Regions from separate parts of the Lysinibacillus sp. FSL K6-3209 genome, predicted to be linked through region 2. Evidence: a T-box and tRNA genes for the amino acid it is inferred to sense, from the RefSeq annotation. Region 2 holds a T-box; the other holds one or more tRNA genes.
The links. A T-box is a leader RNA that pairs with one kind of tRNA and senses whether it is charged. The one in region 2 lies ahead of argS (arginine--tRNA ligase), so its partner is inferred to be a tRNA-Arg.
Positions count from the first base shown of each region.

Region 1: it encodes a tRNA-Arg, which carries the amino acid that the T-box ahead of argS (arginine--tRNA ligase) is inferred to sense. The anticodon was not compared.

Region 1 is NZ_CP150264.1:3,745,098-3,761,677, forward strand. Features, by position in the region: gene gpmI (2,3-bisphosphoglycerate-independent phosphoglycerate mutase) at 1-1,520, opposite strand, end outside; gene tpiA (triose-phosphate isomerase) at 1,513-2,274, opposite strand; gene MHH88_RS18235 (phosphoglycerate kinase) at 2,329-3,513, opposite strand; gene gap (type I glyceraldehyde-3-phosphate dehydrogenase) at 3,941-4,957, opposite strand; gene MHH88_RS18245 (sugar-binding domain-containing protein) at 4,995-6,023, opposite strand; gene MHH88_RS18250 (hypothetical protein) at 6,270-6,392, opposite strand; gene MHH88_RS18255 (glutaredoxin family protein) at 6,759-6,986, opposite strand; gene MHH88_RS18260 (S9 family peptidase) at 7,134-9,410, opposite strand; gene MHH88_RS18265 (TPM domain-containing protein) at 9,645-10,370, opposite strand; gene MHH88_RS18270 (LemA family protein) at 10,403-10,984, opposite strand; gene MHH88_RS18275 (spore coat protein) at 11,142-11,756, shown strand; gene MHH88_RS18280 (amino acid ABC transporter ATP-binding protein) at 11,806-12,528, opposite strand; gene MHH88_RS18285 (amino acid ABC transporter permease) at 12,525-13,229, opposite strand; gene MHH88_RS18290 (basic amino acid ABC transporter substrate-binding protein) at 13,325-14,119, opposite strand; tRNA gene MHH88_RS18295 (tRNA-Arg) at 14,625-14,699, opposite strand; gene clpP (ATP-dependent Clp endopeptidase proteolytic subunit ClpP) at 15,007-15,594, shown strand; gene MHH88_RS18305 (HPr family phosphocarrier protein) at 15,762-16,019, opposite strand; gene whiA (DNA-binding protein WhiA) at 16,132-16,580, opposite strand, start outside.
Region 2 is NZ_CP150264.1:2,276,021-2,292,600, forward strand. Features, by position in the region: gene MHH88_RS10890 (MFS transporter) at 158-1,339, opposite strand; gene argS (arginine--tRNA ligase) at 1,528-3,201, opposite strand; T-box leader at 3,243-3,460, opposite strand; gene MHH88_RS10900 (hypothetical protein) at 3,629-3,943, opposite strand; gene MHH88_RS10905 (aminotransferase class I/II-fold pyridoxal phosphate-dependent enzyme) at 4,230-5,690, opposite strand; gene MHH88_RS10910 (MFS transporter) at 5,797-7,323, opposite strand; gene MHH88_RS10915 (prephenate dehydrogenase dimerization domain-containing protein) at 7,354-8,256, opposite strand; gene pabB (aminodeoxychorismate synthase component I) at 8,246-9,706, opposite strand; gene MHH88_RS10925 (aminodeoxychorismate/anthranilate synthase component II) at 9,687-10,298, opposite strand; gene MHH88_RS10930 (chorismate mutase) at 10,295-10,591, opposite strand; gene MHH88_RS10935 (HemK/PrmC family methyltransferase) at 10,768-11,601, opposite strand; gene MHH88_RS10940 (FAD-dependent oxidoreductase) at 11,598-13,037, opposite strand; gene MHH88_RS10945 (polyprenyl synthetase family protein) at 13,390-14,307, shown strand; gene comX (competence pheromone ComX) at 14,322-14,483, shown strand; gene MHH88_RS10955 (hypothetical protein) at 14,833-16,580, shown strand, end outside.

The DNA of each region.
Region 1 (16,580 bases), 1.5 Mb from region 2:
AATGATTTCCCTGTCATTTCAATAGGTTGTGACACCTCTAATAATTCTAACATGGTTGGCGCCAAATCGGCTAAAATGCCACCATTTCTTAACATTAAATTTGGTTTTGTCACAATTACTGGAACAGGATTTGTTGTATGAGCTGTCATCGGTTCCCCTTCTAACGTAACAACCTCGTCAGAGTTACCGTGGTCAGCTGTAATAATAGCTGCACCGCCTTTTGCCAGCAGAGCATCTACTACTTTCCCAAGACATTCATCCACTGCTTCAATTGCTTTGATTGTTGGCTCTAACATGCCACTATGTCCCACCATATCGGGGTTGGCAAAGTTTAGAAGGATGCCATCAAATTTATCGGCTGCAATCTCTGCAAGCAATGCTTCTGTTACTTCGTATGCACTCATTTCAGGTTTTAAATCGTATGTTGCGACCTTTGGAGAAGCAATTAAAATACGTTCTTCACCAGCGAATTTCTCCTCACGACCACCACTCATAAAGAATGTAACATGTGGATACTTTTCTGTTTCTGCAATACGAAGCTGTGTTTTCCCATTAGAGGCTAACACTTCACCAATCGTATTTTTTAAGTTGTCATTTTCAAAAGCAACTTGCGCATTCACTTCATCACTATAATGAGTGAACGATACGAATTTTACATTTTGCGGGTGTTTTGCTGACAGCGCAAAACCGTCAAATGTTGGATTTGTAAATACTTTTGATAATTGAATCGCGCGGTCAGGTCGGAAATTAAAGAAAATAACCGCATCATTATCTGCAATTGTCGCAACTGCTTCACCATGTTCTTGCACACTAAATGGAATAACAAATTCATCTGTTACTTCACGCTCATAGGACTCCTTCACACCAGCAATTGCACTGTCCGCTGTTTGTCCTACACCATCCACCAGCACATTGTACGTCAATGCTACACGATCCCAACGCTTGTCACGGTCCATCGCATAATAGCGACCATGAATCGAAGCGAATTTACCAATGCCAATAGAAGCCATTTGTTTTTCAGTTTCTTCAATATAGTTGATTGCTGTCGTTGGACCTACATCACGACCATCTAAAAATGCATGTACAAATACTTCATCTACGCCTTGTTCCTTCGCTAGCTTTAACAGCGCAAACATATGCTCATAATGGCTGTGAACGCCACCATCTGATAGTAAACCCATTACATGTAGCTTCGACCTATGTGCTTTTACATGCGCTACAGCATCTAAAAATGCTTGGTTTTTAAAGAAGTCTCCTTCACGAATCGACTTATTTAAACGTGTTAAGCTTTGATAGACGATACGACCGGCACCAATATTTAAGTGCCCTACTTCAGAGTTCCCCATTTGACCGTCTGGCAACCCTACTGCTTCACCTGCCGCTGTTAATGTTGCATGTGGAAACTGATTCCAAAAACGATCGAAGTTTGGTTTCTTTGCTTGCGCAACTGCATTTCCGAATGTTTCATCACGAAATGCAAAACCATCTAAAATAATTAATGCTACTGGCTTTTTAGGCATTTGCTGCCGCCTCCAATAATTTTAAATATGATTCGGCTTGTAAGCTCGCACCACCGACTAACGCACCATCGATATGCTCTTTTGATAACAGTTCTTCAATATTATCAGGCTTTACGCTACCGCCGTATTGAATACGAACAGCCTGTGCTGTTGCGGTATCGTATAATTTTTCAACAACTGCACGAATAGCACCACATACTTGGTTGGCATCTTCTGCCGTTGCTGTTTTACCTGTGCCGATTGCCCAGATAGGCTCATAGGCAAGTACCATATGCTCCACATCCTGTGCGGCAAAACCGGCAAGGGCTGCTGTAATTTGACCAGCTACCTTTTGCTCTGTCGTGCCAGCCTCACGTTCTTGCAATGTTTCACCACAGCAAATAATTGGCACGATATTATGTGAAAGTGCTGCAGCCACCTTTTTGTTAATGGCTTCATCTGTTTCGTTATAATACTCACGTCGTTCAGAGTGACCTAAGATGACATAGTCCACAGCAACGCTGGCAAGCTGCGACGGGCTAATTTCGCCGGTAAACGCCCCTTCATTTTCGTAATGCATTGTTTGTGCGCCAATTGCTAATTCAGTTTCACTAGCAATTTGCACAAGCGTTGGTAGGAATAGTGCCGGTGCGCAAATAACTGCATCTACGTTGTCATTTGAAGGTAGTTTATCCTGCACAGCTTCGACAAACTGTATTGCCTCTTCAAATGTTTTATACATCTTCCAGTTACCTGCAATAATTGGTTTACGCATCGTTTATGCCTCCTATCTATTATGTTTGCTAAAAAGATTACTTAATAAACGCTATTATTTATCGTTTAATGCCACAATGCCAGGAAGCTCTTTGCCTTCCATTAATTCAAGTGAAGCACCGCCACCTGTCGAAATGTGATCCATCTTATCAGCTACTTCGAATTTTTCTACTGCTGCTGCAGAATCTCCGCCACCGATTACCGTGTAACCAGCAGTTGTTGCCATTGCCTCTGCTACAGTTTTCGTACCATTTGCGAATGGTTCCATTTCAAATACGCCCATTGGTCCATTCCAAATGATTAACTTCGATTTTTTAATCACCTCTGCATAATGCGCAGCTGTTTTCGGTCCAATATCAAGACCCATCCAATCAGCAGGAATAGCATCAACATCGACAATTTTTGTCTCTGCATCTTTCGAAAATTCATTTGCTACTACCGCATCAATTGGCATATGTAACTGCACGCCTTTTGCCTGTGCTTTTTCAATGAAAGATTTTGCTAGTTCAATTTTATCTTCTTCTAATAAAGATTTACCGATATCATGACCTTGCGCTTTAATGAAGGTAAATGATAGTCCCCCACCAATAATTAAATGATCGACCTTTTCAAGTAAGCTCTCAATCACACCGATTTTATCTTTCACTTTTGCGCCACCAATAATGGCTGTGAAAGGACGCTCTGGGTTTGATAATGCTTTACCTAGCACATCTAATTCCTTTTGCATAAGGAAACCTGATACAGCAGGAACATGCTTAGCAATGCCTTCTGTTGATGCATGTGCACGGTGAGCAGCACCGAATGCATCGTTCACATAGACGTCCGCAATTTTAGCAAATTGTTCCGCTAATGCAGGATCATTTTTCTCTTCACCCGCATGGAAGCGTACATTTTCAAGCAGAACGATATCGCCGTTTTGCATGTTCGCGACAGTTGCTTCTACGTCTTGACCGATGGACTCGTCTAATTTAGTGACAGGCTTGCCAATGATTTCAGCTAGGCGAATACCGACTGCTGTTAAACGCATATCTTCTTTTACTTCACCTTTAGGACGACCTAAATGAGATGCTAAAATCACCTTTGCCCCTTGTTCGACTAAATAGTCAATCGTAGGAATGGCTGCACGAATACGCGTTTCGTCTGTGATGACCCCATCTGCCATTGGTACATTAAAATCAACACGTACGAAGACGCGCTTACCTTTTACATCAATATCTTTCATTGTTTTCTTATTTAACATGAAGAAACCCCCTTCAAAGTTTGTAGTACGGACATAATAAAATGTGCTTCACCCATCTTGGCTATTCACATTTTGAATTGGCGAATAACAGTTTTGGTAACAAGATTTTTGGACTATGCTTGTAAAATTCCTTTGCTTATCGAATGGCAAAATGTCCAAGCAAGTGAAAGTATACCTTTACCAATTTTAATAGTAGCAAAAGTACCGTTTGATGTCTTGCACAAGCCAATCAAACATCTCCTATATCTGTGTACGTTATAACAAGCCATGCGCTAAATATATTTATTAAAAAAAGGAGTAAGGGTACATCCCTTACTCCTTTTACCCTTGTATATTATATCTTTTCGATATTATAAAGGCTATACTATTTTTGCGTAAAAAGCGGTATTATGTCACACTTTTTACTTCAAATTGCGAATTATGACACTTATTTATGATTTAACCCTTGTTGAGCAATGTATAATGCAAGATCCATTAAACGAGTAGAGTAACCAATTTCGTTATCGTACCAAGCAAGAACTTTCACCATACTATTTTCTAAAACCATTGTAGAAAGGCCATCTACTGTTGAAGAATGATGATTACCATTGTAATCAATTGATACTAATGGTAGTTCATTGTAGCCTAAAATACCTTTTAGCTCATTTTCTGAAGCTTCTTTTAAAGCGGCATTAATAGACTCTTTTGTAACATCTGCTTTTAGTTCTACCACTAAATCCACACATGATACATTCGGTGTTGGAACACGCATAGAAAATCCATCTAGTTTACCTTTTAATTGAGGTAATACTTTAGAAACCGCTACTGCTGCACCTGTCGTTGTTGGAATCATTGACACTGCCCCTGCACGCGCACGACGCGGATCAGAGTGCGGGAAGTCCAGGATACGTTGGTCGTTTGTATAAGAATGGATTGTTGTCATCATACCGCGTTCAATGCCAAATTTTTCATCCAAAATTTTGGCTACTGGTGCAAGACAGTTTGTTGTACAAGATGCATTTGAAATGACATCGTCTGTTTTTGGATTGTAATCCTCATGATTCACACCCATTACGAATGTCGGCATATCTCCTTTAGCTGGTGCAGATAAAATGGCTTTTTTAGCACCTGCTTCAATATGCTTCCCTACATCTTCCATTGAACGGAATCGACCTGTACATTCAAGCACAACATCTACACCAAGCTCGCCCCAAGGCAATTGCGCTGGATCTTTTTCAGCATATACTTTAACCGTTTTTCCATTCACGACGAAAGAATCTTTATCTGCATTTACATCAGCATCATAGATACCATGTACAGAATCGTATTTTAATAAGTGTGCAAGCTGACTAGCATCTGTTAAGTCATTCACTGCAACTACTTCAAATTCATCATGCTTCATTGCTTCACGAAATACTAAACGACCAATACGTCCAAATCCATTAATTGCTAACTTTAATGCCATTGTCAATTCCTCCAATAATGTTTTCATTGATTTATTTTTACAGTAAACGTTCAGCGATTGCCTTTGCTGCAGCTTCATCAGTTATAAAAATCGTCTGCTTCGGTGCTACCTTAAAGTAAGATAGCATGGCATTCACCTTTTGTTTGCCTGCTGCCACCGCAATAATATGCTTACATTTTTCAACTTGTTCAAGTTGAATACCAATCGTGCGAATACGATGCACAATTTGTCCTTCGGCATTAAAATAATAGCCGAATGCTTCACTAACAGCACCTTTTTCTTCGAGAATACGTAAATCTTCGGCGGATGTATTACGACGAATCGCCATTTCTTCAGCAGAGCCGATGCCATGAATAACGCAGTCAGCACGGTCATAGTAAGCCATTATTTCTGTTACCATAGGCTCTGTTAACATGGCTTGATAAGCCTGTTCACTTAAATGCTCTGGTAAAAATAATGTACGGTGCTGGGCATCCATTTGCATAGCGAACGTAGCAACAAGTGTATTGGCCTGCATGTGCATTTCATGACCAATACCACCACGAGCAGCAACAAATGTAATGTTTTGCTGATGATCGACTGGTTGTAAAAACTGCGCTAAGGAGGCAACTGATTTCCCTCCAGTAACAGCTACTACTTGCTCATTGGCAATAGTCGAAAGAAATTGCTGTGCCGCTTCTTTTCCGAGCAATGTTAAAACGGTTTCGTCATCGTTGTAATCACCTGGAACAACGAGCACATGTTGCAACCCTAATTGTTGTTCGAGCGCTTTGCCTAGTTGAGTAAGACCCGACCATTCATACACTAATGCTCTTAGCTGTTCAATCACTAATTCGCCATCACTCGTACATACCATACCCGACTTTTTGGAATCTAATAACCCTTGCTCACGTAAAATATCTGTTTCTTTACGGATTTCACGTTCTGTCATTTTTAGGGACTCTGCAAGCGTTCGTCTGCCAATTGGTTGCATCAGCTGTACCGATTGTAGAATACGATATCTCGATTGTAGAAGCGGATTCATTTCCGGAAGTAGTCTTCGCTGTGCCTCAGGTACAGTTAACATATCTATCTACTCCCTTTCACTTACAGTGGGTCGTTTTTTAACCCACTATACTAAATAATGTCCCACTTACAATTTAATTATAATATGCTTTATAAAAAAGAGCAAGTAATTAATGGTATGTGTTGCTAGTACAACCTTTATACATAGCGAAACCCATTATTAGGAAAGTAAAAATGCCACGCTGTCTGTTTTGTTGGCAAAAAAAATCTCGCAATCATCCATTATGATTGCGAGATGGCTTGGTTCTTATTTAGTGAAAGATAATACTGCGTTTTTCTTGAAGCCTGCTAAAGCTTTTGTAGCTTCCGTTTTGTTTGTGTATTCAAAAATACGAACGTCCTTTTGTTCAAATACTGTAATAACCCACATAGTCAAATCTCCCTTTAAGTTTATTTTTGTAATATAACAACCACGTAAAAATGCGGTACTTTTTCTAAACTGTTTTATAACAACCTTTACTTGATTCTTATTCTACTCCTATTTTTTAAAAAAGAAAGCTTTGTGTGAAGGTCTTCACAAACTGTTCATATTCATAACGCTTTCATTGAACAATTTGTGAATAACATGCATTTTCAGGTTTAAAATAAAAAATTCGTTATTCTCTCGACTAGAGAATAACGAATTTTTTCGCTTTATTTATAACCTTTTACCTCATTCGATTTTACTCCATTTAGTAAATGATAATTTTGTTGGCTAAATATCTATGCTCTTCTCACGTAATGGCTCTTTGATTTGTCACAAACGTTCCATTAATGTTACATAATCTAAATTGCCATACTGTATAACTTCTCCATCCTTTTCCACTACCGGTATCATCAGCATATATTTTTCATGTATCGCTTCATCGGTTTCAATATCGATTATATCAATGGTAAAACCTAACTCTTCTTGAACAAGCTTTAATGTGCGCAATCCTTCCACACAAAGCTCACACTGGGAACGACTAAAAAATTTCACGTCCATTTTACCAACCCCTTTACTTTATGGTGCCAGGCACGCAAACAATTCGCAAACAATTTCGATTTACTTGTGATTTTGGCGTAACTATTTATCTTTATTTTAAATGAAAAAAGACTGTGCAAGGTAATTTTTGCACAGTCTCATCGTTTGTTATTTTTTTAAATGGCTGTCGAAGAATTTAACCATTGCATTATAGAATTCAATGCGGTTTTCTTCGTTTTGGAAGCCATGCCCTTCATTTTCTTTCAGCATGTACTCTACTTCCACACCTCTAGCACGCAATGCTTCTACGATTTGATCAGATTCTGCCTGATTAACTCGTGGATCGTTTGCACCTTGCGCAACAAATAATGGTGTTTTAATTTTATCAACATGGAAGACAGGAGAAGCTTCTGTTAATAGCTCTTTATCTGTCTCTGGATGCCCTACACGCTCATAGAACATGTTACGCATTGTTTCCCAATAAGGTGGGATTGTATCAAGCAATGTGAAGATATTTGATACACCAACATAGTCAACTGCCGCAGCATATAAATCAGGTGTCTTTGTAATACCAGCTAATGTAGCATAGCCACCGAATGATGCACCATAAATACCGATGCGCTCAGGGTCCGCGATGCCTTGATCGATTGCCCATTGCACGCCATCTGTAATATCATCTTGAATTTTTAGACCCCATTGCTTATTACCAGCTTGTAAAAATTCTTTTCCGTATCCAGTTGAAGAGCGGAAATTCACTTGTAGCACAGCATATCCTCGGTTTGCAAGAAGCTGTACTTCTGGGTTAAAGCCCCACATATCACGTGCCCATGGACCGCCGTGTGGATTTACGATAAGCGGTAAGTCTTTTGCTTCTTTGTTTTTCGGTAATGTTAAATAACCGTTAATTGTCAGTCCATCTCGGCTCTTATACGAAATTGGATGCATTTCAGCAAGTTCTTCTGACTTTAACCAAGGACTTAATGTTGCTAGTTCTGTCATTTCATCTGTTGTTGAGTCATAGTAATAATATTTGCCGTACACAGTGTCACTTGACACGCTGACGATAAACTTAGTCATTTCTTTATTGTAGTCATTGATACCTAGTTCGCTTTCTTCAACACCTAGTTTGTTTTGAATTTTGCGGAATAGTTTTTCAAAATCTTCATCAAAGAATTGGTAATGTGCTTTATCAGTCATATAAGCACCGTATAAAATTTTATCTTTTTCACTATTATATAATACGCCTGCAACGTCTACTTCATCGTTCGACATAATCACTTCTTCTTTACCTTCAAGATCGTATTTCACTGCTTGTACTTTATCTCGACCTTTATTTGAAGTTGCGTAAATATATTTATTATCTTTAGAGAAGGCAAGTGGATTTACTTCATCTCCTGCCGCCATTTCAATAAATGGTTTGAATTCATCTTTTTCTGTTTCTCGGTATAAAATTGTACCTTCTACACCATCTGAAACGACAGCGATACGAATATTGCCATCACGGTCCGCTACCCAATTCGATACGTTCCCAGGATTTTTTGCAACATGTTTTGTTTCGCCTGTTTTGACATTAAGCTTGTACACATCGAAAACTTTCGCATCTTCTTTGTTCATCATAATTAATATTTCATCTTTAACACCTTGTAAATTACTTAATACGCCTACAGTTACCCCAGGATAAGGTGTTAAATCTTTTTCTTCTTTCCCATTAAATGAAGATGAATAGATATGGAAGTTCTCATCGCCGCCTTTATCTTTGGCATAAAGCAATGTATCGTCTTTCCAGAAGAATCCTGAAATATCACGATCTTTTGAACTTGATACACGAACAGGTTCACTATCGTCATTCATTTTCTTTACAAATACATTCGAACGAGATTCCCATGCTGAAGCAAATGTAATGTAATTACCATCTGGCGACAATTGGTAACCGAAGTTTCCTGGATTTTTCATAAAATCCTCTACAGAAATTTCTTTTACCCCTTCGTTATTCGTTCCGTTTTTGATCGTCTTAAAAGTTGAAAAGATTTTAGTAGCATCTTGTTTTGAAATGGTTTCACTATTTTCAGAGATACCTTTAAATAAGCCTAGCTTATTCGCTTTTTCCAAATAATCTGCTAATGATGCTTCTTTTTCCTCTTTATCAAGAGCTCTTACTAAAATTCGAGCAACTTCATCACGTTTAATGGCCGTACTTAAATTTTGTAATTCTCCCTCTTTAACCCACTTATCCATGATTTCTTGACGCATTGCCTCTGACCCATGTTGGAATGTTAAAGAAGTCACAGCCAATTCAAGAAATTCTTTTGCTGTTAGGCGCTCTTCTTGTGCAACAATCACATTGCTCGTTTCATTTGCAGCTCGTACTTCCTGAATGGAAACAGGATAGACAACAGAAGCTGTTAAAATGACCGCTAAAGATGCTGACAAAAATCTTTTTTTCAAAATGATTCCTCCTTATATCAGTGTGCGTTATATCGTTAGTCGATACAAAGAAATTATAACAAATCTAGTTTTTTTGTCAATAAATGATAAAACTTATTTAATTATCCTCTTTATCCAAATTAAAAAGACTCTATGGAAGAGTCTTTTAGCAAGTTAATTATTCTATTACGAAAACGGGTCAATCCACTGCGGTTCTAGTGACAAAATTGTTTGGGTGCCTGTCACCATTTTCGGTCACCATTTTCGGCTAGCGCCGCCACCAGCAGATGATCCACCGCCAAAGCCGCCAAATCCTCCGCTACCGGAGCCGCCTCTGCCAAAACCACCACCAAAACCACCTGGATATCCTCCTCTTCCCCGTCCTCTTGAACGTGGTCCGCCTCCTCCATTGGAGAAGATAATGACGACGAGGACGAGAATCACGATTAGTACAAACATCCAAGTGGGCATCGATTCATCCTCTACTGTTTGAGTTGGCATTTGACCTTCCCAATGATATTCTTGTGCTACAGTTTGATACAATGCTGTATACGTCGCTTGAAATGCTTGGTCAATTTCACCATTACTTGCAGAAGGATAAAAAGCAGAATCCAATATCCGTCCTAATTTCCCATCTGGTAACGCTCCCTCAAGACCTTGGCCCACCGCGATCACCACATCATTTTTTCCTTGCCCTTGCCCAAATGTAGCCAGTAGCAAAACACCGTTGTTTTTCTGTGCATCACCAATGCCCCAAGCACGAATCAATTGGGTGGCATACATTTTAGCCTCTTGCCCATGAATACTATCCACCGTTACAATCATAATTTCAGCACCAGTGCCTTTATCTAACTGCTCTGAATAAGAATTGAGTTCTTCCTTTACAGGCGTTGATAGTACATTGGCGAAATCATGAATGTACGTATTTTTCATCGGTGTTGGGAACTGGGCATATGCATTGTTGACTATTACAAAAAACATGAAACAAGCAATTATTACGGTCAAACGCTTCATTATTGTTTACCTGAATCACTAAAATCTACTGCCGGCGCTTTTTCAGCCCCAGCTGCTGCCTTAAAGTATTCCTTTTGCTCGAAGCCAAACATACTTGCTACTATATTACCTGGGAAGCGTTTTACTATTTTATTAAAGCCTTGCACTTCATTATTGTAATCTTCTCGTGCTACTGCTAAACGATTTTCCGTGCCTGCAAGTTCATCCATTAATTGGCGGAAATTCGCATCTGCTTTTAAATTCGGATAATTTTCTACTACTACCAGCAATCGACTAAGCGCACCATTTAACGCATCATTGGCGATTGCTTGTTGCTCTGGTGTTTGTGCATTACCTAACTGCGCACGTGCCTCTGTTATGCTGGCAATGACTTCTTGCTCATGTTTTGCGTATCCTTTGACCGATTCCACTAAATTCGGAATTAGATCATAGCGGCGTTGTAGCTGATTTTCGACTTGAGCCCATTTCGAATCCACATTTTCCTCTGCGGTCACAAGGCTATTATATTTTGGAATAAATAATAAAGCGCATACACCTAAAATAATGATGATTATTGCGACAGGTCCAAGTACTTTTTTCAATTTTACAGCCTCCTTACTTTCTTTTCTTATACCTCTAATGTGTTGCAAAAAAACATCGCTATGCTAAATATATGCAAACAGATTTATGTCGTATGAAATATGGCGAACAAGACATACTAATTACTGCAACAAACTATACATTCAGGAGGCGTTTTTTTTGTCACAATCTTTTTATAATGAATCAAATGATGTAACATCATCAAACCAACAACAAAGCCTAAATCACGGTGGACATGAAGTAATGGACATGCATGAAGCAATTGGCGAAATTATTGCATGTCTGAATCAATCCATGCTTTTACGTCCGCAAGTAAAAGATCCAGAATTACTTAGCATTTTGGACAATCAATATAATTTCACACTCGGTATGTACAATACGATTGTGGAGTCATTTAAAACAGGGCATGATCCATCTGTGCCAACAGGTCGTTATGAAATGCAAACAGGAAACAACTTCCAATACGGCATTACACCTTCACAGCCGAAAAAGCCAATGCAAAATGTAAGTGAAATCAATGATGAAATCATTTCTGGCTTCTTGCTTGGTGCACATAAAGGGTCTGCTAAATGTTTAACGGCAGCAGCGACAGAAACAACAAATCCAGTTGTGCGTCGTGTTGTTGCAGATAGTATTCCCAACTGTATCGAAATGGCATACGAACTTTCTATTTACCAAAATAAGCATGGCTATTATCAAGTGCCGCAATACTCGCAACAAGATATGCGTGCAATGCTTGATTCGTTCGCTACTACTACAAATCCCCTTCATTAATAACAAAAAACCATTCACTGCGAAATGCGATGAATGGTTTTTCCTAATATTAAAGAACTTTCCCTAAAAAGGCTTTTGTTCGCTCATTTTGTGGATTACCAAAAATCTCTTCTGGCGTACCTTCCTCTACAATAAAACCACCATCCATGAACACAACACGATCGCCCACTTCTCGCGCAAAGCCCATTTCATGTGTGACTACAATCATTGTCATCCCTTCAGATGCTAGATTTTTCATAACATCTAATACTTCTTTCACCATTTCTGGGTCAAGTGCAGAAGTTGGTTCATCGAATAATATAGCCTTTGGTTTCATCGCTAACGCTCTAGCAATCGCTACTCGTTGTTGTTGTCCACCTGAAAGCTGTTCTGGATAGCTATAAGCTTTGCTATCAAGACCGACCTTTTTCAAAAGCTCATGACCTAATTGCTCTGCATCCGCACGACTCATTTTACGAATTTGCATTGGCGCCATTGTAACATTATCAATGACATTCATATGAGGGAACAAATTAAATTGTTGGAACACCATCCCGACTTCTGCTCGGATGGTATTAATATTTGTTTTTGGTGCATTTATCTTGATATCTTCTATATAAATGGCACCGTCCGTTACTTCTTCGAGCATATTGATGCAACGTAAAAAAGTACTTTTCCCTGACCCTGAAGGACCAATGACACAAACCACTTGCTTCTCTTGTATTTCGTAATCAATACCCTTCAATACTTCTAGCTTCCCAAAGTATTTGTGTAGGTTTTCAATTTTAATCATCTTGCTTCTCTCCCTTCTGCTTTACGAGGGACATAACTATTGCTAAATCGCTTCTCTATAAATGCGACTACCTTTGTTACAACATATGTTAAAACCAAGTATAGTAGGGCAGCGACAATATACGGTTCCCAGAAACGGAAGCTCGCACCCGCTACTACTTTACTTGCATATAAAATATCTGGTGCTGCAATAACCGTTACTAGAGAAGAATCTTTTAGTAACGCAATAAATTCGTTACCAAGTGGTGGAATCATACGTCTAAAAGCTTGTGGTAAAATTACTTTTTTCATCGCTTGATTGTGTGTTAGGCCAAGTGAACGTGCTGCTTCCATTTGCCCTTTATCAATGCTCTGAATACCCGCACGAAAAATTTCTGCATTATAAGCAGCACAGTTTAATACAAGTGCTGTAATACCAGAAACCATATAACCTAATGAATGACCAAAAATTGTTGGAATAACCGCTAAATGAATTAGTAAAATTTGCACAAGCATTGGTGTTCCACGGAATAAATCCACATATAGTTTAGATGGCCAGTAAATTAATTTATTTTGCGATAGTTTTCCTAAACCTAATAGTAAGCCTAAAATAATACCACCAAAATAACCGCTGAGTGTTAAAATGATTGTTATACCTATACCACGTATAAACATATCACGGTAGTTCCAAACTATGTCCCATTGTAAATCAAAGATGTCCATCAGAACCCCTACTTTCCCATTCAAATTCTCTACTATTAAATCCCCTAATAAATCAAATGAGCCGCTAGCATGATTAGGGCTAACGGCATCGTTTATTACTTAAAGTCCTGACCAGTAATTTCTGCTAATTTACCATTGTCTTTAATTTTTTGTAGACCTTCATTTAATAGTTTTAATAACTCCGTATTGCCTTTTTTCACCATAAAGCCATAGTATTCTTTTTCAAATGCATCATCTTCAATTACTTTAAGTTTTGCATTTGGATTTGCCTTGATATATTCATAAATAACTGCATTGTCGCCAATTGTTGCATCTACGTTACCGTTTAACATTTCTTGAATAGCAACAGGTTGGTTTTCAAATGCCATGATGTTTGTACTTGCATCACCTTGTAATTTTTTTGCTGCCATATGACCCGTTGCATTAATTTGTACAGAAATCTTTTTATCTTTTAAATCTGCTAAAGACTTAATATCAGAATCTTCTTTTACAACGATTAATAATTGAGATTCATAATATGGTTCTGTAAAATCAAATGATGCTTTACGTTCTTCATTGATCGTAATACCAGAAGCACCGATATGTGTTTCACCATTTTTAATTGTTTGGAATACTGGCTCCCAGCCAATGTTTTCCCATTCTACTTTAAAGCCCATTTCATCCGCAATCGCTTGCAAAATATCGACATCTAATCCCACAATATTCCCTTTATCGTCAATTGACTCGAACGGTGCAAATGTAGCCTCTGTTCCTACCTTATACACCTTGTCCTTCGCGCCACCATCAGCCGGTGCATCACCAGTAGATGTATCTTCTTTAGCACCGCAGCCCGCTAGCACAAGCGTAAATGCCGCCACAATCATCAATAACGTCCAAAAACGTTTTTTCATAGTTTTTCCCCCTAAACATTTAATGATTTTCCGATCACTTCATTTTTCTCAATTCGGAAATGTTAGACTATTAGGTCAATTATAGTGTCAATAGAGTTGATATACAATACGATTTCGTATAAAAGTGATTATTTTTTCATAAAAATGAATTTTACTAAACATAATAAAGAAAAATTATGTAATAAAAACAAGATGCTTGTCGCAAAATGTATACTTATGCAATTTTAAGATTGTTTTTATACAGATTTTAGATATTTTGGAGCACAAAAAAAGAATCCCCTCAGATAGGATTCTTCTTTTGGGCTAGCGTGCTAGCCTCACGTTCGGTATGTTCACTAAAAAACTTTTTGGAGTTGTTGCTTTTTGAAGGTTTAGAAAGGAATAAATCTGGGAATAATGCCTACGGGACAATATTCCCCCCTATTCCTCTCTTTCTCCCCTAAGCAGGCTGCTAAACTACTTATAGGAGAACGAGCTATAAAAGTATATCAAATAATCAGTAAAATGGCGCCCTCGGAGGGAATCGAACCCCCAGTGCAAGAACCGGAATCTTACGTGTTATCCATTACACCACGAGGGCAATTGAACATAAAAAAAAAGTACTCACTCTAAGGCTTTACGGTAAAGCATCATGTAGATAATCCTCATTTCAGAAGCATACCTGCAAAATAGTGTACTGTACTTTAACTTACGACCTTTCCATTATACAAACGTCTTGCCCATTTTTCAACTATAAATTATTATTTTTGTTATGTATTTTATTTTTTAATATCAGCGTTAATATTTGACCTTCCCTGACTATAATGTGTATGATAAGGTTACAACTGAAATATAATGGATGATTTCAGTAAAAGTATTCGAATTTAGCTTTTTAAGGAGGATTTAACATGAATTTAATTCCTACAGTTATTGAACAAACAAGTCGTGGTGAACGTGCTTATGACATTTATTCACGACTACTAAAAGACCGTATTATCCTATTAGGTAGTGCGATTGATGACAACGTTGCAAACTCAATCGTTGCACAGCTTCTATTCTTAGAAGCAGAAGATCCAGATAAAGATATTTCTCTTTATATTAACTCACCAGGTGGTTCGATTACAGCTGGTATGGCAATCTACGATACAATGCAATTCATCAAGCCAAAAGTACAAACAATTTGTATTGGTATGGCTGCATCTATGGGTGCATTCCTGCTTGCTGCTGGTGAACCTGGTAAACGTTATGCATTACCAAATGCAGAAGTAATGATTCACCAACCACTTGGTGGTGCACAAGGTCAAGCGACTGAAATTGAAATTGCGGCAAAACGCATTTTATTCCTTCGCGAAAAATTAAATGGTATTTTATCTGAACGTACAGGTCAGCCATTAGAAGTCATTTCAAGAGATACTGACCGTGATAACTTCATGACAGCTGAACGTGCGAAAGAATACGGCTTAATCGACCATATTTTTGTACGTAACGAACGCTAATTAGAAAAACCGCTAAGCTCAAATGACTTAGCGGTTTTTTAATGGGTGCTAAGCACTCACGTAAGACATAAAACATCCGCTCACTAGCGAGAGTCGCAACTTTCATGTGTGTCCGCGCAACGGCCATATTAAAAACCTCTAAGCTCTTGTGACTTAGAGGTTTTTGATTAGTCTTCCTTTTCAATAAGCGCAGCTAAGGATGAAACCGCTTGCTCTGCATCGCTACCTTCACTGCTTAAAACAACCTTTGTGCCTTTTGCAATGGCTAAGCTCATTACACCCATAATGGATTTGGCATTTACTTTTTTATCGTCTTTCTCAAGAAAAATATCAGCGCTGAAACGATTTGCTTCCTGTACAAACAACGCTGCTTGTCTAGCTTGAAGTCCTAATTTTAATTTTACCTGGACTGTTTTTTCAGTCATTCGCAATACTCCCCTTCACTACCGTTCATCTATTAGTATTATATTACCTCACTTAACTGCAGAAGAACAATAAGCGATTGTGCTCGCTTTCATATCAAATACGCATGAAAACTTAACCGCCTATCTTTTCACCTCTTCTTAATGCATCTGCTATTTCGTCTATTTTACGCAATCGATGATTGACTCCTGATTTACTAACCGTTCCACTTGATACCATTTCACCAAGTTCTTTTAACGTCACATCTTGGTATTCCACACGTAGGCGTGCAATTTCGCGCAGTTTTTCTGGCAACTGATCCAAGCCAATGGAATTTTCGATAAATCGAATATTTTCTACCTGACGCAGTGCAGCACCTATCGTTTTATTCAAGTTTGCTGTTTCACAGTTGACAATCCGATTCACACTATTGCGCATATCGCGTAATATACGAACATCTTCAAATTTCATCATGGCTTGATGGGCTCCGACAATATTTAAAAAGTCGGAAATCTTTTCTGCTTCCTTTAAGTATGTCACAAAGCCCTTCTTGCGTTCAATGGTTTTTGCATTCAATTCAAATT
Region 2 (16,580 bases):
TACATTAAAGAAAAATAGCATTTTGTCATACTTTTCGAAGAGTTCTGTCTGTTCAAGAAGCACTCTTTACACGAGCAAAAGGCAGTAACGACATGATAAGTTGCCGTTACTGCCCTTGCAATTAAAACTTTTTTGAAACCTACAGAAGACATGCTATTTATTTCTTTCTTAATACAAGCGCTGTAGTAATAATCCCAAACGTTAATAGCAAAAAGATAACGAAGGTAAACGAATGGTTACCTGTTAAATCATAGCAATAACCGATTAGTGTAGGAATAATTGCGCTCATCATAAATCCACCAGACATGACCATTGAGGACCAGCTATTGGCCTCTTCATGCGAGCGTGCTTCATCCAATGGTAATAATAAACCAATAGGAAACAATCCACTTAGCACAATCCCAATAATAAGAACGCCAATCCATAATAGCCATCCCGTTCCTAACCATAATAGTGCAAAACCGATAACACCGATAATTCCTAATGACAATAGCCATCGAATACGATTTGACCATTTTTCCATTAGGATCGGGACAACTATATTTCCTATCATCTGTATGATTGACAGAAAAGTTAACATCGAACTGGCAGCAACGAGTGTTAAGCCTTTATCTTGTAAAATAGGCGTTAACCAAGACATCATCGAGAAAAATAACGATGTTTGAAAACCAAAATAAAGTAAAATCGTCCACGCACGGCTGTTTTTCCACGGATTACGTACAGCTTCCTTTATTCGTTCATCCTTTTGTACAGACGACTGCTCTACCTGATTTGGGATAACAAGCAACCAAATTATAAGAGCAAGCACAGCCAGCATTGCCCAGCTACCAAGGGCAATGGTCCAATCTTTATGAAACCCATTATAAAATGATACCGTTAATGCCGCACTTAATGTTGCACCTGTCCCAATGCCAAAAGAATACACGCCAACTACCGTTGCAAAACGATTTGGAAATTGTTCTTTAATAAATGCATTTACCATCGGCCCGATAATAGCGATGGCAAGACCAGCAGCAAAACTTGTAACCACAAGCAAAACAAAGCTTTCCTGTAACCATCGAAGTCCATTGGCTAACCCAATAATAGTTAAAAGTAGTGCAATTGAAAACTTTGTACCAAGCCGTCGTTGTAACGGAACAGCCACTGGTGCAAAAAGCCCCATACAAAAGACAGGAATGGATGTTAATAAACTCATTTGCGTATTGGATACTTGAAGAGACTCCATTAACACATTAAATAGTGGCCCTATGCTAGTTACAGCTGGTCGCATATTGAGGGCGACGAAAAAAATACTGACAACAACGACGATTGTCGAAGCTGTCCATTGTTTATTATTCATAACGTTGAATACCTTTCTAATGCCAAGTTCACTACTATGTCATTGTCCTTGATAAATAATGTTGTCAGACATCCGATTTCTTCTATTCTTCTTTTAGCATTTTCTCTGCTTACCGTCAATATTTCATTATTTTTATATGCATCCTGCTTTATTTGTGCTTTTGGTACAATAAACTTAGAGAAGCATCATCACATATTTTTCGGTGCTTCGATTCCTAATAAAGCTAATGCTTCGTTTAGAATCATAGCTACACAATGACATAATGTTAAACGGCAACCTTGTAAGCGATCTTTTGCTAGAATTTTATTCGTTGCATAGTATTTATTAAACGCACGAGCTAATTGTAAAGCATATTTAGCTACGATGGAAGGATCTACTTGTTCATAAGCGTTCGCAATTACACGAGGAAATTGTTCAAGTAACAACAAGACCTGCCATGCCTGTTGTCCTAACGGTTGGAAAGACACTTCCTCAAGTGGACCATCTGCTTTGTCCAAAATGGAGTGAATGCGTGCATGCGTATATTGGATATATGGGCCCGTTTCCCCTTCAAACTGCATCATGTCGTTTATAGAAAATTCAATATCATGGATGCGATTATTTTTTAAGTCATTGAAAATAACGGCACCTACACCAACCTGCCTCGCTACTTCTTCTTTATTTTGTAAATGTGGATTTTTCAGTTGAATACTTTGTTTTGCAGTCTCAATCGCTTCTGTCAATACATCATGTAGAAGAACCATTTTCCCTTTTCGCGTTGACATCTTTTTTCCATCTTGAAGTATCATTCCAAAAGCCACATGGCGTAAATCTTGTGCCCAATCATAACCCATTTTTTCAATAACGTGAAATAACTGTTGGAAATGCAATGTTTGTTCATTGCCTACGACATAGTAAATTTTTTCAGGATTATACTGTTGCTGTCGATAAAAGGCAGCGGCTAAATCACGCGTAGCATACAGTGTAGCGCCATCTGTTTTCATTATGATACAAGGAGGCATATCCTCTAATTCGACCACATATGCACCTTCAGATAGTGTCAGCAGTTCTTTTGTTTGTAAATCACTTACAACCGCTGGCATTTTATCATTATAGAACGCTTCTCCTTCGTAACGATCAAATTGAATACCTAACAACTGATATAGTCCCTTAAATTCTTCTAATGATACTTCTCTAAACCATTGCCATAGAGCAAGTGCCTGTTCATCTTGCTCTTCTAACGCTTTAAATGCCGCTCGCGCTTGTACAATTAACGTTGCATCTTGTTGTGCTTCTTCATGAAATTTTACATAAATTTTCAATAATTCTTTAATTGGTGCAGCTTCAATTGCTTGTTGGTTTCCCCATAGATGATAAGCGACAATTAACTTTCCAAACTGAGTACCCCAATCGCCTAAATGATTAATACGAATAGCCTTATAGCCATTTTTCTCTGCTAGATTGGCAAGGGCATTGCCTATAACTGTTGAACGTAAATGGCCCATTGAGAAAGGCTTGGCAATATTCGGTGAAGAAAAGTCGAATACGACACTGCCTTTACTTATTGGACTTGTTCCATATAATTTTTGCTCTTTCATCACTTTGCTTAATACTTGTTGTGTGATGAGGTGTTGATTTAAAAATAAATTGACATATCCGCCAACTAGCTCGATAGATTGTATCAGCTCACACGTTACATTTTTTTGAATTTCCGTTGCAATGGTTTGTGGAGATTTACTTAGCTGTTTAGACAATTTAAAACATGGCAGGGCAAAATCACCCATTGCTCTATTTTTAGGCTTTTCAAGTAATGTTTTAATGTCCTCTACTGTTACTTGCTGATGTAATGCGATCGCTAAACTTTTTGCAATTTCTGTTATCATATCCATTCCCTCCTCTACAAATAAAAAAGCCCCCGTCTCAAATAAGAGACGAGAGCATTGCATTCCCGTGGTACCACTCTAGTTGCCATTATTATGACCACTTTCAATTGATAACGGGGTGACGCCCCGGTATTCCCTACTAGTATTTCGGGAAACTTCTCCAAAGTGCGTTTCATTCAAACGATCTGCATTAGGCTCACACCATCCCTAACTCGCTTGGCAGCTCAAAATGAATTACTGTCTTTTTCACAGAATGTACAATTATTAATGAATTTTGGAATATTTTACATGATTATATCCTTCAAGTCAACGTTGGTTGAGTTGGTTTAAGTAGAAAACGATGGACAATGTCAAACTGTTTCTAGTAAAGACAGAAAACATTATTCCTTCTGACATTAAGCTCACTCTTTCATTAAAAAATTATCCATTAGCGTAATTCAATTAAATTAGGTAGCTTCTCCAATACTTCTTTAAACTCTAGTAAGTCTTTAAATATATATTGTTTATCAATGCCATTAAAGAAAGTATATTGCGCACGTTCGAGATTATTCGTGATTTCAAGGGAGATCGAAACATGCGTCATATCACAGTCCGGTAAATGACAGTGTTCTTCAGCAAACCATTTAACGAATACAGGTTCCGTTATCTCTTTTGTATAGAAAAGTAAATTTTGATCTTCATAAAATCTAAACTTAAAGCCCTTTTGCAATAACAAGTGTAATATTTGTTCTTTTGTCTCCATTGTTCATCCTCCTATAATGAAAATATTTTTTTGCTTGTAACAGTTTTACACCTAGATTATACCAAAGTAAATATTACCAATTATATACATCTTTCTATGTTAACATTATTTGTTTGATTATTAAAATAATACACCTACTTTTGCAACTATAATACCTACAGCTAATATGGTGTTTTTATGCGTTTTGCAATAAGAAAAGAACCTATTTTGATTTTCAAAACATGTTCTTTTTATATTAAATAAATACCTTTCACCTAAATGATGCGAAAACAAATAGACAGAGTCTTCAATTTTTGACAGTCTGTAGCTCCTTGCTTTTATTGACATCGGACAGCACTTTGAAAGAAATAGCTCTTGCGTACTCATCCAAAAGTGCAATCGTCTTCTTTATTTCCATATAAGTTGTTTCAGGGTTAATCGTACACATTCTTAAAACTACTTGGCCGTTTAATATCGTCGTAAAGACCCCAGCATAAGCACTACTTACCATTTTTCTCGAAATTTCTGTATTTACTCTATTTATGATCTCGTCGTCAAAATTCGATGGTGAAAATCGAAAATTGACGATTGCCAAGGTCGCTTTCGTTATAATGCTCCAATCCTTGTACTTTAAAACTTCACTTTCTGCATATTCTGCTAGACGTATACCATGATTAATCAATTCCTCCATCTTATCCGACCCTAGAACTTGCAACGTGAACCACAGCTTTAGCGCTCTAGCTGGCCGTGTCAGTTCCATACCAAAGTCCCAAAAATTAATTTCTTCATTATTTATTTGTGCATCCCTTAAATATTCAGGATTAGTATGAAAGCTATGAAATAATAGGTTTTTATTTTTAACCAAAATCATGCCACAACCATACGTCTGAAATAACCATTTATGGGCATCCCAACTGACGCTATCGGCATTTTCAATCCCTTTTAACTTACTTTTATGCTTTTTTGACAGAAGGACAGTCGCTCCATAAGCCCCATCAACATGCATCCAAAGGTTAAACTTTTGGCAAATGCGATGAATATCTTCCATACGATCAATACTTCCCGTATTAGTGGAACCAGCACTGGCAATCACTATAAATGGCTTTAAGCCTAATGATAAGTCTGCTTTTATTTGTTCATGCAACAACATTGTATTTAATTTAAAATTATCAGTTGGAATAATTCTAATATTACGGTCGCTTAAACCAATTATTTTTAGACCTTTCATTACGGATGAATGTGTTTGATCGGAAATATAGGCTATTCCTTTGGCAAGGTCACCATCCAATTTATTATCACGCGCTACGGTTAACGCAGTAATATTTGCAATCGAACCACCTGATACAAAAATTCCGCCAGATTGTTCGGTGTAACCAATTTTATTATTTAACCAAGCGATGAGTTCCTTTTCAATATAACTTGCCGTAGGTGTTGACATCCAACTTCCTGCATGCATATTGTAAGCATTGGTTACGACATCAGCTACCCATGATATGAGTGATGCAGGGCCTGGTACAAAACCAAAATAGCGAGGATGATTAAGCTTAGCTCTATATTTATAAATATATTCTACTGCATCAGATAGAACGTCGCACATCGGTCTACCTTCACTTGGTATTGCTAAATCATCCAATAGTTGAAATATATTGGCGTTTGAGAATTCAATGACCTTTTGGCTATGCAAATTTTGCTGCTCTGATAAAAATTTTCTTATAAAGTTTACCATCATCTCTTCTAGTTCAATTATGCTATCGATATTGTTGTTCATACATCATCATTCCTTCATTTTAAGTTGTGCAACGTGCCATGATTTTAGCAATTATTGTTGGTCACCCTACCAATCATCCATTCTCCACTAAAAAATCCCCCTAATTTCAATGATTAGAGGGATGCTCTTCTTTAATAAAAAAGAAAGTTAAAATAGCCGTAAGTAATATGAAACAAAATGCTACTAAGCTCGTATATTCAACGCCCTTTAGGAAGGCAGAGTTTGCAATATTGAGCAATTCAGTCGAGGAATCTTTTGGTAACGACTCACTTACCGCTAAAGTACCTGCAAGCGTATCTGTCGAACCTTCTGAAATCTTAGCCTGAAGATAATCTGGTAATAAAAACGATTGTCTATACCACCATGTAATCGCTCCCCCGATTAACGTCGTACCAAGGACAACGCCAACTTCATAGGCCGTTTCACTTACCGACGAGGCCCCACCAGCTTTTTCAGGAATAACTGATGAAATAATAAGGTCATTCGATACGGTAGTAATAATGCCCACTCCACTACTAATGAACAGAAAAGATAAACCAATAATTAGAGGTGTAAGTGTTAAACTATAGACGGCTAAAAAAGAAATCGCAATAAGAATAAGGGACCCACTAATGATAAAATTAGGTTTCACCTTTTGCGCGATGACAACGATGCCTATTCCAGAAATAATCGCTACTATTTCACCTGGCACAAGGATAAAACTACTAATTAATGGCGATATTCTATGCGATATTTGAAGTAATTGTGTTGCAAAGAATATAAATCCTATTAATGAACCCAAGCTGACCATATTGATAAAGACAAGCGAAGAAAAGCTTTTATTTCTAAAAAGACTCATATCTAACAAAGGATTAGGTAAAACAAGCTGTCTTTTTACAAACAACACTGCAAAAATAGCGCCAATCCCTATGCTTAGTAAGCTTAGTTCCCATTCTCCACCAGTAGCAACTTGTTTTAACCCAAACATAATACCAAACATGGCAATGAAACTCATGCCAATACTGAAGAAATCTACTCTGCCAGTTAACTTTTCTTGTGATTCGGTAATAAAATTGTGAATAAAGAATATGACAGGAATAAAAAATGGAATTGAAATTAAAAAGATTGCATGCCACGAAAAGAAAGTAAGTAATACACCGCCAATAATTGGTCCAAGTACAGAACCAATTGTTAAGCAAGTAGCCCATGCCGCTACTACTAACCTTCGCTCCTCTCGGTCCAGAAAAGTAGAACGGATTAAGGCTAATGTAGCAGGTAGAATCATTGCGCCAAAAAAACCTAGCGCCGCTCTACCAGCAATAATTTGACCTGCATTTTGCGAAAAAATGATAATAAACGATATAATCGAAAATCCAAGACTACCGATAAAAAGTACTTTTTTGTGTCCTTTACGATCACCAATACCACCCATCGTAACAAGTAAACTTGCCAGCACTAAAGCGTAAGCATCTATTATCCAAAGCTGTTGAGCAGCACTCGGTGATAATGCATATGTAAGCTGTGGTAAGGCAAATGACAGAATCGTATTATCAATTGTTACACTCAAAACAGGCAATAAAATGATTAAAAGTGCCAATAGTTTTGGTTTACTTTTAATAATGGTGACGAAAGGACTTACAGATTTCTCCTCCATAATATGCCTCCTTTTCCTGTAAGCATAAGATTATTGACTATTAAAATAGCGGTTGCACTTTACTTTTAGCTCATTTAACGATTCACCTAAAACTTCTTCATGATTTTTCAACAAAAAAGAAAAGTCTTGGAAGCAATCCTCTTCAATAATCTGATTGAGATTCGTTATAGAATGGATTACATCATTTCTAATTTTCTCTGAATAAGGGTTAAACTTTTGAATATCCCAATATACATCAGGTGAATTTTGTGTGAGCCTGGCTGATAAACATAACATCATCTGCATAGGCGGTGGGGAAAGCTGCATTATTTCTTTTATGGAAAAATCATGTTTCTCCCCTAATACACTAATCAATGAAAGCATTAAAATATGAGGAAGTGCTTGCACAAGTGAAACTTTCTCATCATGGCGGTGTGGGTCAAACTCAAATACTACCATTTCATTGTATTCTATTAGATTTTTCATCATTGTATATGCTTCTGACTCTTCCTCTTTTACAAGTGCTACCGCTCTTCCTTGATAAGGTAAAGTAGGTGAAAACATAAAATTAATCCCTACCAAAGGGTTATTCGGTAAAAAGGTTTTCGCATGCTTAAAAAAAGAACTTTGTATCGAACATGTATTAATGATTTTTACTTCATCCTTCATGAAATGCGCTTTTGATGCTAATACATCTAAACAGGCGGATTCGGGTAATGCAAAAATAATTGCATCCCCCGAAGAGTAAATATCATTTATATCATCAGATCGTACATCAGATACGATAATTTCTAGGTTCGAGTAAAGATTTCCACACGCAGCCCTTAAGGAATCACCTTCACACGGCTCTTTATCTATAATGACTAGATGATGCCCAGACTTCATTAATAATGATGATAAAAAGTTACCAATTAAACCATTTCCCCCCAACACTAGTATTGTCTCATGTTTCATTGTTCTTTTGAACCCTCCTTATACTTTGAAACGGAACACATGCCTTAATTAATGTTTCACGGAACTCTTCTTCTGCATCTGATGCCTCTATAATAGCTCCTCCTACCCCAAAAGTTGCAACGTGATCTTTAATGACGACCGTTCTAATAACAATACTTAAATCTGTATAACCGTTAAAGCCAACCCAACCAATTGATCCAGAATAGATGCCTCGAGGAGACTCTTCCAACTCATCAATTATTCTCATCGTTCTCAGTTTCGGTGCTCCAGTCATTGAGCCCCCAGGGAAGCATTTTCCTATAGATTTAAAAATGCCATTATCCCAATTTAATTCGCCAACGACTGTGGAAACTAACTGATGTACAGATGAATAGGTTTCAACAACAAAAGCTTCTGGTACACTCACCGTATCGGGATGGCAAACTTCATTAAAATCATGCCTTACTAAGTCGACAATCATTAAATTCTCTGCTCTATCCTTTGAGGAAGTCATTAAACTTTCTTTCTCCAAACGATCTTGCTCTTCAGTCGTACCTCTTGCTCTAGTTCCCTTAATAGGTTTCGACGCCATTTTTCCGTTTTCGTCAATGCTTATAAACATTTCTGGAGAAGAACTTACAATTGAAAAACGTTCGGTATTGAAAAAAGCGCTATATCTTACGGGGCTCAAAAGTCTCATTTCTTTGTATAGCAGCAATGGATCAAAGCTATATGGCATGGAAGCACGGTTTGTTAAACAGATTTCGTAAGATTCACCTTCAGTAATGTATGTTTGACACTGTTTTATCTTTTCTTTGTAGTCGTCACTCGATATTTCTAAGTCAATCTCATGTTCTGTTGGAGGTATTAAAAATTCGACCGTTTTTCTTTGTATGGACTGTTCACTTTTCTGCAGTAGATCATCTGATATCGTTAAAATTTCACCCCAAAAGTTGCATACATAACTCTTTTGATTTCGATGATCAAACACTAAGATATTTTTAGGTAAATAAAGAACAGCATCTGGCAAATCGGAACTATGTTTATTCGGTATCCCTCGAAGTGCTTTTAACTCGTATCCTAAATAGCCAATGACGCCCCCATTAAATGGATGTAACACCTCTTTAGGCATTTCATTGGTTATTAAAGAAAATATACAGTCCATGACTTCGTAAAAATCTCCATAAACCGACTCTTGTCCCTTAGGACCAGTTATATCCAACCTTGAATCTTTCACATAATACATGAAGGAAATTGCCGTATCTACATCACAATTTCCCATAACTGAAAAACGGCTGCCAAACTCACTTGATAACTCTCCATCTAACCAAAAACTATCTTTTAAACCATAAAATAATTTTTCATAGATATTAATAGGAGAGGACACCAACCCTATTTCAATATTCTTGGGCGCTACAAACATTGGACACCCTACACCCTCTAGCTTTTCTTTAAGCGAAATCTCGTACATGTAATGGCCTCCCGTAGGATTTTTCCGCAGAAATATCAATAAAATTTTTAATTAATTCAACGCCAAACTCCGAATCAATGGACTCAGGATGAAATTGGACGCCATAAATAGGTAACTCTTTATGGGCAATCGCCATAATCAAACCATCTTGAGTATAAGCAGTTGCTTCAAGGGAAGGCGCAAGTTTAGTACAGATTAAAGAATGGTATCTAACTGCGAAAAAACTATTTGGCAAGCCTTTAAAGATATTATCACCACTATTGACAATCAGCTCTTTGTAACCATGTACGGGTTTAGGAGCTTTGCCAACCTCTCCGCCAAAACAATGATTAATCCCTTGATGACCTAAACAAATGCCTAAAATAGGAATATTCGCTTCTTTAATCATCCTTTTACATATACCGAAATCTTCATCTTTTTCTGGAGTTCCAGGTCCAGGAGATAGAATGATATTATTAAATTCCGATAGATTAATTTTATGAAAAGGATAATCATTTGTTACGACGACAGGAGAAACATTCGTTACTCTATAAACATATTGCGCAATATTATTAGTAAAAGAATCATAATTGTCTATTATTAGTGTTTTCATTGGTTCGCTTTCATTCCTTTGATTAACTTATCTTCTACCTCACACGTTTCATTAATAATAACTTTAAATACATCTTCAATATATTTTGGGTTTAAATTCTTTTCTTTTGCTACGATGCTTGTTTTCTTTAATACATCTTCAATCCTTTTAGGCTGCATCATATTCACATTGTATTTGTATTTATATTTTGCTATTTCTGTACATACTTCCATTCTTTCCGATAACAGTGCAACAATTTTAGTGTTGATCGTATCGATTTCTGCTCTCCACTCTTCAAGTAATTCTTCTTTCATTATTTAATCCTCCTTCTCTAGAGAAATAATTTCATTCTTACAAATTTCTAGCTAAAGATGAGCATCTAAATAAAATGCCTTTGGTATAGCATTAGAACAAATAGTAAATAAATATTGGAAATTAAGAACGGTTTATGAAAAATAAAAAATTGTTACCATTTTTCTAAGATATTTATTTATAACTTATAACCTATAGTAAAGATGGAGAGACCTGTCTCGTCAGAATATTTCTCATTTATAATTGTTTGGATGTTATAAAAATTATTGCTTGCTAATATCGCACTGACGCTTTCCCCCTGATTTTCATCATGTTCGATTAATACAACGCCATCTTTTTTTAATGCTCTATTCGCAAATAGAGCTGAAGCATTGATAATATCTAGGCCATCCTGTTCTGCATAGACCGATTCTTCAGGATGATGTACCCCCCATTCAGGAGGTTGCGCCATTTCTTTCGGTACATATGGGGGATTGGATATAACAATTTCTGCTTCGACTGGTTTTTGCAGCATTTTATCAAAATATTCTTTGATGTCTCCTTGATATACGGCAACCTTCTCGGCATGATGACGCAAGATATTTCGCTTGAGATACTTTGTAGCTAAATCTGATTTTTCTATGCAGACAATGTTTGCATTCGTCATTTGCCAAATTTCTATCCCGATTGCACCCGAACCAGAACATAAGTCATATACTAAAGAACTCGGATCAATTGCTTGATTTTCTTTAATCCAATCAACGATCCCCAAACTTTGAATTCTCGGTATAAAGACACCTGTTCCAACAACATATCTATTAGAGTTCAGTTCTGCGTAGCCTACTATATGCTCCAACGGAATTCTATTACATCTTTCATGAATGTCTGCCTCAAATTCCTTTACTGCTTTTGGGTCATCTTGTCCCGCTTCTGTAAAATTATATTGATTGTATATTTTTTCGTAATCACCCACAGGGTCCCATACTCCTGCGCTTTTTAAAAGGTTAATATAATCCTCTTTTGTCTTCATCATTCACTCCACGCATTGTAGTATGTTCTTAGTTGTTCTTTAGAAGATTTAGGATGTGTCAGGTAAAGAGAAAGGATTTCAGGTGGTGGAGCAAATTCCTTATGTAGCTCGTCTAAAATTTCTTCAAAACTATGAAGCATACCTTTTTCTAAAATAGGATGCCAATAAGGTTGCACGTCCCAACGATATTCGTAACCAGTGGCGAACATTTCGGATGTTGTTTTAGCAATCAATTCATGTCTTGGTGTATTATAGAGAGGCTTTCGAATTGGATGAAAATCAGAAAGGTCAATATCGTTTTCAATCCCACTTATTTCGTTAGCTAAGTGTTCAGCGATTAAAGGAGATTGGTGTAACCCGTCTCTATATGTTCCTGTAGCTAACCAAAGACCATCATATTTAATTTGACCGATTAACGGGAATCCATCAGCTGGTATCGGTCTATTTCCAACTTGAATTTTTTTAATGTCGGCATTAAAAAGATCTAAGTGTAATTGTTCTACTGCACAATCTAATAAAAATTGTACATCCGATACATAGGCACTTTTCCTTGGAATATCCGATAGTATATTGGTTGCACCGATGTAAAGCTCTTTCCCATTTCGAGGAACGCAATGTAAACCGCAGGCAAATGCTCTATTTGGCGTTCGAATGACCCTGTTATAATTTTCTATGTCATCCAATTCTAAAAGTATTGATACACCGTATCCTGAAAACATTGGCGGTATTTTATTTTTCAATTCTAAATCGAAATCTAATAAATCTAATGACTGAACCCCTGCAGCGATAATAATATTCTTTGCAAAAATTTTCTTTTCGCTCAGTTCAATTCCACAAACTTGATTTCCTTCTGTCACCACTGATAGAGCATGTTCATTGAAAAGGGTTCCTCCAAGATTGTGAATGGCTTTGGAAAGTTTAGCTAATAAAATGTTAGGATCAACTGCATTTTCTTCTGGTATTAGTAATGCTTTAAGAGGCCTTACTTGTTCATCAGCCTTTAGCCATACGTGGTTATCTGGATCAATTATTTCATAGCGTTCCGAATTTTCTTTCAGCGCTTGTTCGATTTGCATAAAGTTTACAGAATCTACATCGCTTGTTCCTGCCGTGTTAAGAATTACTTCCGTTCCGTTGGCAATGATTACTTCTCTTTCATCACCTGAATCTTTCGTCAGTTTGGATAACCAACCTTCCCACATATTTTTAGCTTTAATATCCATTAATAATTTTTTTCGACCGAATTCACTTTTCATTAGACTTTCAGTCACTTCTCCATAACAGCCATTCATCGCGCCAGCAGCTATAGATGCTGCTGATTCACGTGCTTCCTTCCCTACAAGTGCAACCTTTTGACCTCTAGAGGAAAGTTCATATGCGATAGAAGATCCTATTGCTCCATTCCCTACAATAATCGTATCGAAATTAATATTGCTCATTATATAAGCCTCCAATGAAATTCAATTTTTTTGATGCACAGCAAATCATGAACTACTTACTAAAATTTCTTAAAGTCTAGAAATCACTTAATTTACCGGTATTAAAATCATTCTGACATTTAAATCTTCACATATTTTCTGTTGCAATTCACCGAAAACCCCATTTCGGTATACCGAAAATAATTTGAAAAAACCGATAAATCCATTCAGTTTGGCAGCGATAATGCGGACGAAAAAACGTATTAAAACCTTTATTCAAACGATATTTACAGTTCCTAATTTTACAATGTTTAGGATATATTTTAATATAATGTTAATATGTGGTATTATTTACGGGGTGGTGGTGTTATAGATGAGTTTAAATGTTAATAATAGATTGTATTCAACTATGGTAGATATTTTAGAGACGTATGTAACGAATAAGGATATGAAAACGCAGTTATATGAATTTATCGACTTTAAAAAAGATGAAGGCTATTTATTTGGAGAGTTAGTCATACTCCATTATGTGATTTATAACAATAAAATAGAGAATCCAATTTTTAAAGTAGCAGCGGCAATTGAACTTCTTATTTTATCATTTGATATTTTAGATGATATTGAAGACCAAGATAATTTTTCATCGCCTTGGGTTCAACACCAAAATTTATCGTTAAATATTTCAAGTTACTTACTTTTTTTATGTCAGTTAATCATTAAAGAATCCGATTTTAAACATAAATATATCGCATTAGAACTTGTGGTCACAAAAGCTTTGCGTGCTATTGAAGGACAACATATCGATTTACTAAACAAGATATCTTGTGAAGATCGCTATATGGACATGGTTGTTTTAAAGTCTGGGTCCTTAACGGAGTTAGCTTGTTTAATAGGAACTGTTCTTGCGAATCCGGATAAAGCAACTGAAGTTCAATTTTACGGTAGTCACATCGGGGTAATCGGTCAAATTCAAAATGATATGGAAGGTATGAAACGTTGGGATGGAAAAAATGATTTGCTAAATAAAAAATGGACTTTACCCATTTTATATTTATTAGCCGTGGATCAAAATCATCCAGTGATAGAAAAAATCCAAAACTATTACAACGGTAATATTGAAAAACACGAAATATTGAAGCTATCTACAGTGATCGATTCACTTTTAGAAGAAACAGGTGCTTTTCTTTATTCAAAAGTCACCCAACAACTATATCGGAACAAGGCTGAAGCCAGCATTATGTCATTATCAATTAATAAAAAATATAAAGCAGCACTACTTAAATACATTTAAAAGGAGATCTTCATATGAAAAACATCATTCACTATCTAATGAAAGACACTGAAGTATTACATCTCTTAAAACACAATAAAATTTGTATTATAGGTATTTCTCCAGAAGAGAATAAGGCTCTTATAGACGTTGTCTTAAATAAAAAACCGCAGTTGCAAGCATATTATTGGAAATAAATTCAAATTAATATTATAAAACAATGGGGCTATCACCTCGATAAGCAGAAAAGGAACACGATTCTACCTGTAGCTAGTCTTCTCGCATTTTTCTCGAAAAAATGTATGAGCAAACGAAAAAAGTAAGTTGAATACATCATAACTATACACACACCATCCCTGCCAATGGTTTTTGAAAGGAAAGACACCTCATAAATAAATTAAGGGTTAGACTCTTCAATTATTTGTAATGGCAACAAAATGGAATACGCTAAATCTTATTTTCTACGTCCCTTTTTCATAATCGCTAATGCCCTCTACATTAATATGTCACTCCTATGGATTGTCACTTACTTCTAAGGAGGAAATAATGAAAAAGCAAAAATTTATTTGGATGGGGATCCCCATTTTTATTACTACACTATTAATCATTTATTTTTTTTACCTGACAATGAAATATCCTTTAATTGGAATAGAGGTAGTAAATAAAGATAAACAATACTTTGTAGATACCATTTATGAAAACTCATGGGGAATAAACCAAAATATCCAACCAGGTGACCAAATCTTAAAAGTCAACAACGCTCATCCTTCACTTCATCACTCTATCGTTTATTTCCAACGTATAGAGTTAGCGGATTCTCTAACTATCCTTAATGCTGCCAATGAAACGGTTTCATTTATCGTTGAAAACGGAAATAAAAGTTTAATGCTTGAGATACAACTCTTCGTTAAAATTTTATCTGTCATCATTGCGATTGCGCTAGCAATCATCTTGAATACTCGACATTCTGAAAAAAGTTCATCACAGGTTCTCACTTATTTTTTATTAACGATTGCGCTTTGTTATAGTAGCGCCCCGATTTCTGCAAGAGGTGATGTAATCGGACGTAGCATCAATACTATAACGCTTCCAATATTCGTTATTTTATTTATACATTTCTTATATTTACATTTCTCTTATTCTAAACTTCCATTCATTAAAAGCTGTTATCTTAAAGCATTATACCTTCTATACTTTCTTATTATGGCCATATCATTTGTCTCGTTTGTCAATAAAGACCTAGAAATTTCTAGCACAACTATTCAATTAAAATTTTTTTCATCTTTAATATTTTTCTTACTATTTTTACTTATAAGGTACTATTATATTAACCATGAACCTAATGTACGAATAAAACTAAAAATCATGTTTTCAGGTTATTTTATTGCCTTCTCACCATTTATTTTATTTTATGCACTACCTATTATTTTCCATGGTAGTTATATCATTTCTGCTGAAATAACAGGAATTTTCATCTTTATCATTCCTATTATTCTAGTTTATCTGCAATTGACCTATGAATTAATTGATATTGACTTCTTTTTAAATAAGATTAAATACTTTACGTTATTATCTTTACCATTTTCTATACTAACGACATTAATAATAAGTTTTATGACTGAAGTACATCTATTATCAATTGAAATTCTCATACTGGGTATCTTTATATTTTATCTTTCTTGCATCTTGCTCTATATCAAAGATTATTTAGACTATAAATTAAATCCCCATTTATTTTCTAAAAATAATCGATTAGACATTAGTTTATATGGCTTTTTCCAAAAGGTGAAATTTGAAACCAATCCTTTTACATTGATTGATGCACTTCAAAAACAAATTAAAGATGTACTTTCGGTTGATAACTTAAACTATATCCAAATTGAAAAAAGACCCGCAGTAGACAATTGGACTGTTAAATCTGCTCACAAAAGCCTTGCATATCATGCCATTCAAAAAATTAATTGGGCGCAGTATTCAAATGGTTCCTTGCTTAAAGTACATAAAGGCTTCGCAACGGTTATTGGTAGCAACGGCATTAGCAAAGAAATTATCTATTTTGAACAAAAGAAAAATAATGCAAAACTGAATCCACAAGAAAAGGCATGGCTAGAGTCGATATGTTATTTTTCAAGTATTGTATTAGAAAATAATTACTTAATCGAAGAGTTGAAATGCCAACTCGATTCTTATAAAAATAATATTGATGAAGTAATCATGCCCACTTCCTATTCAAAACTACTTATGCATGTGACCGAAAAAGAGCGTATTAATTTATCTATGGATTTACATGACAG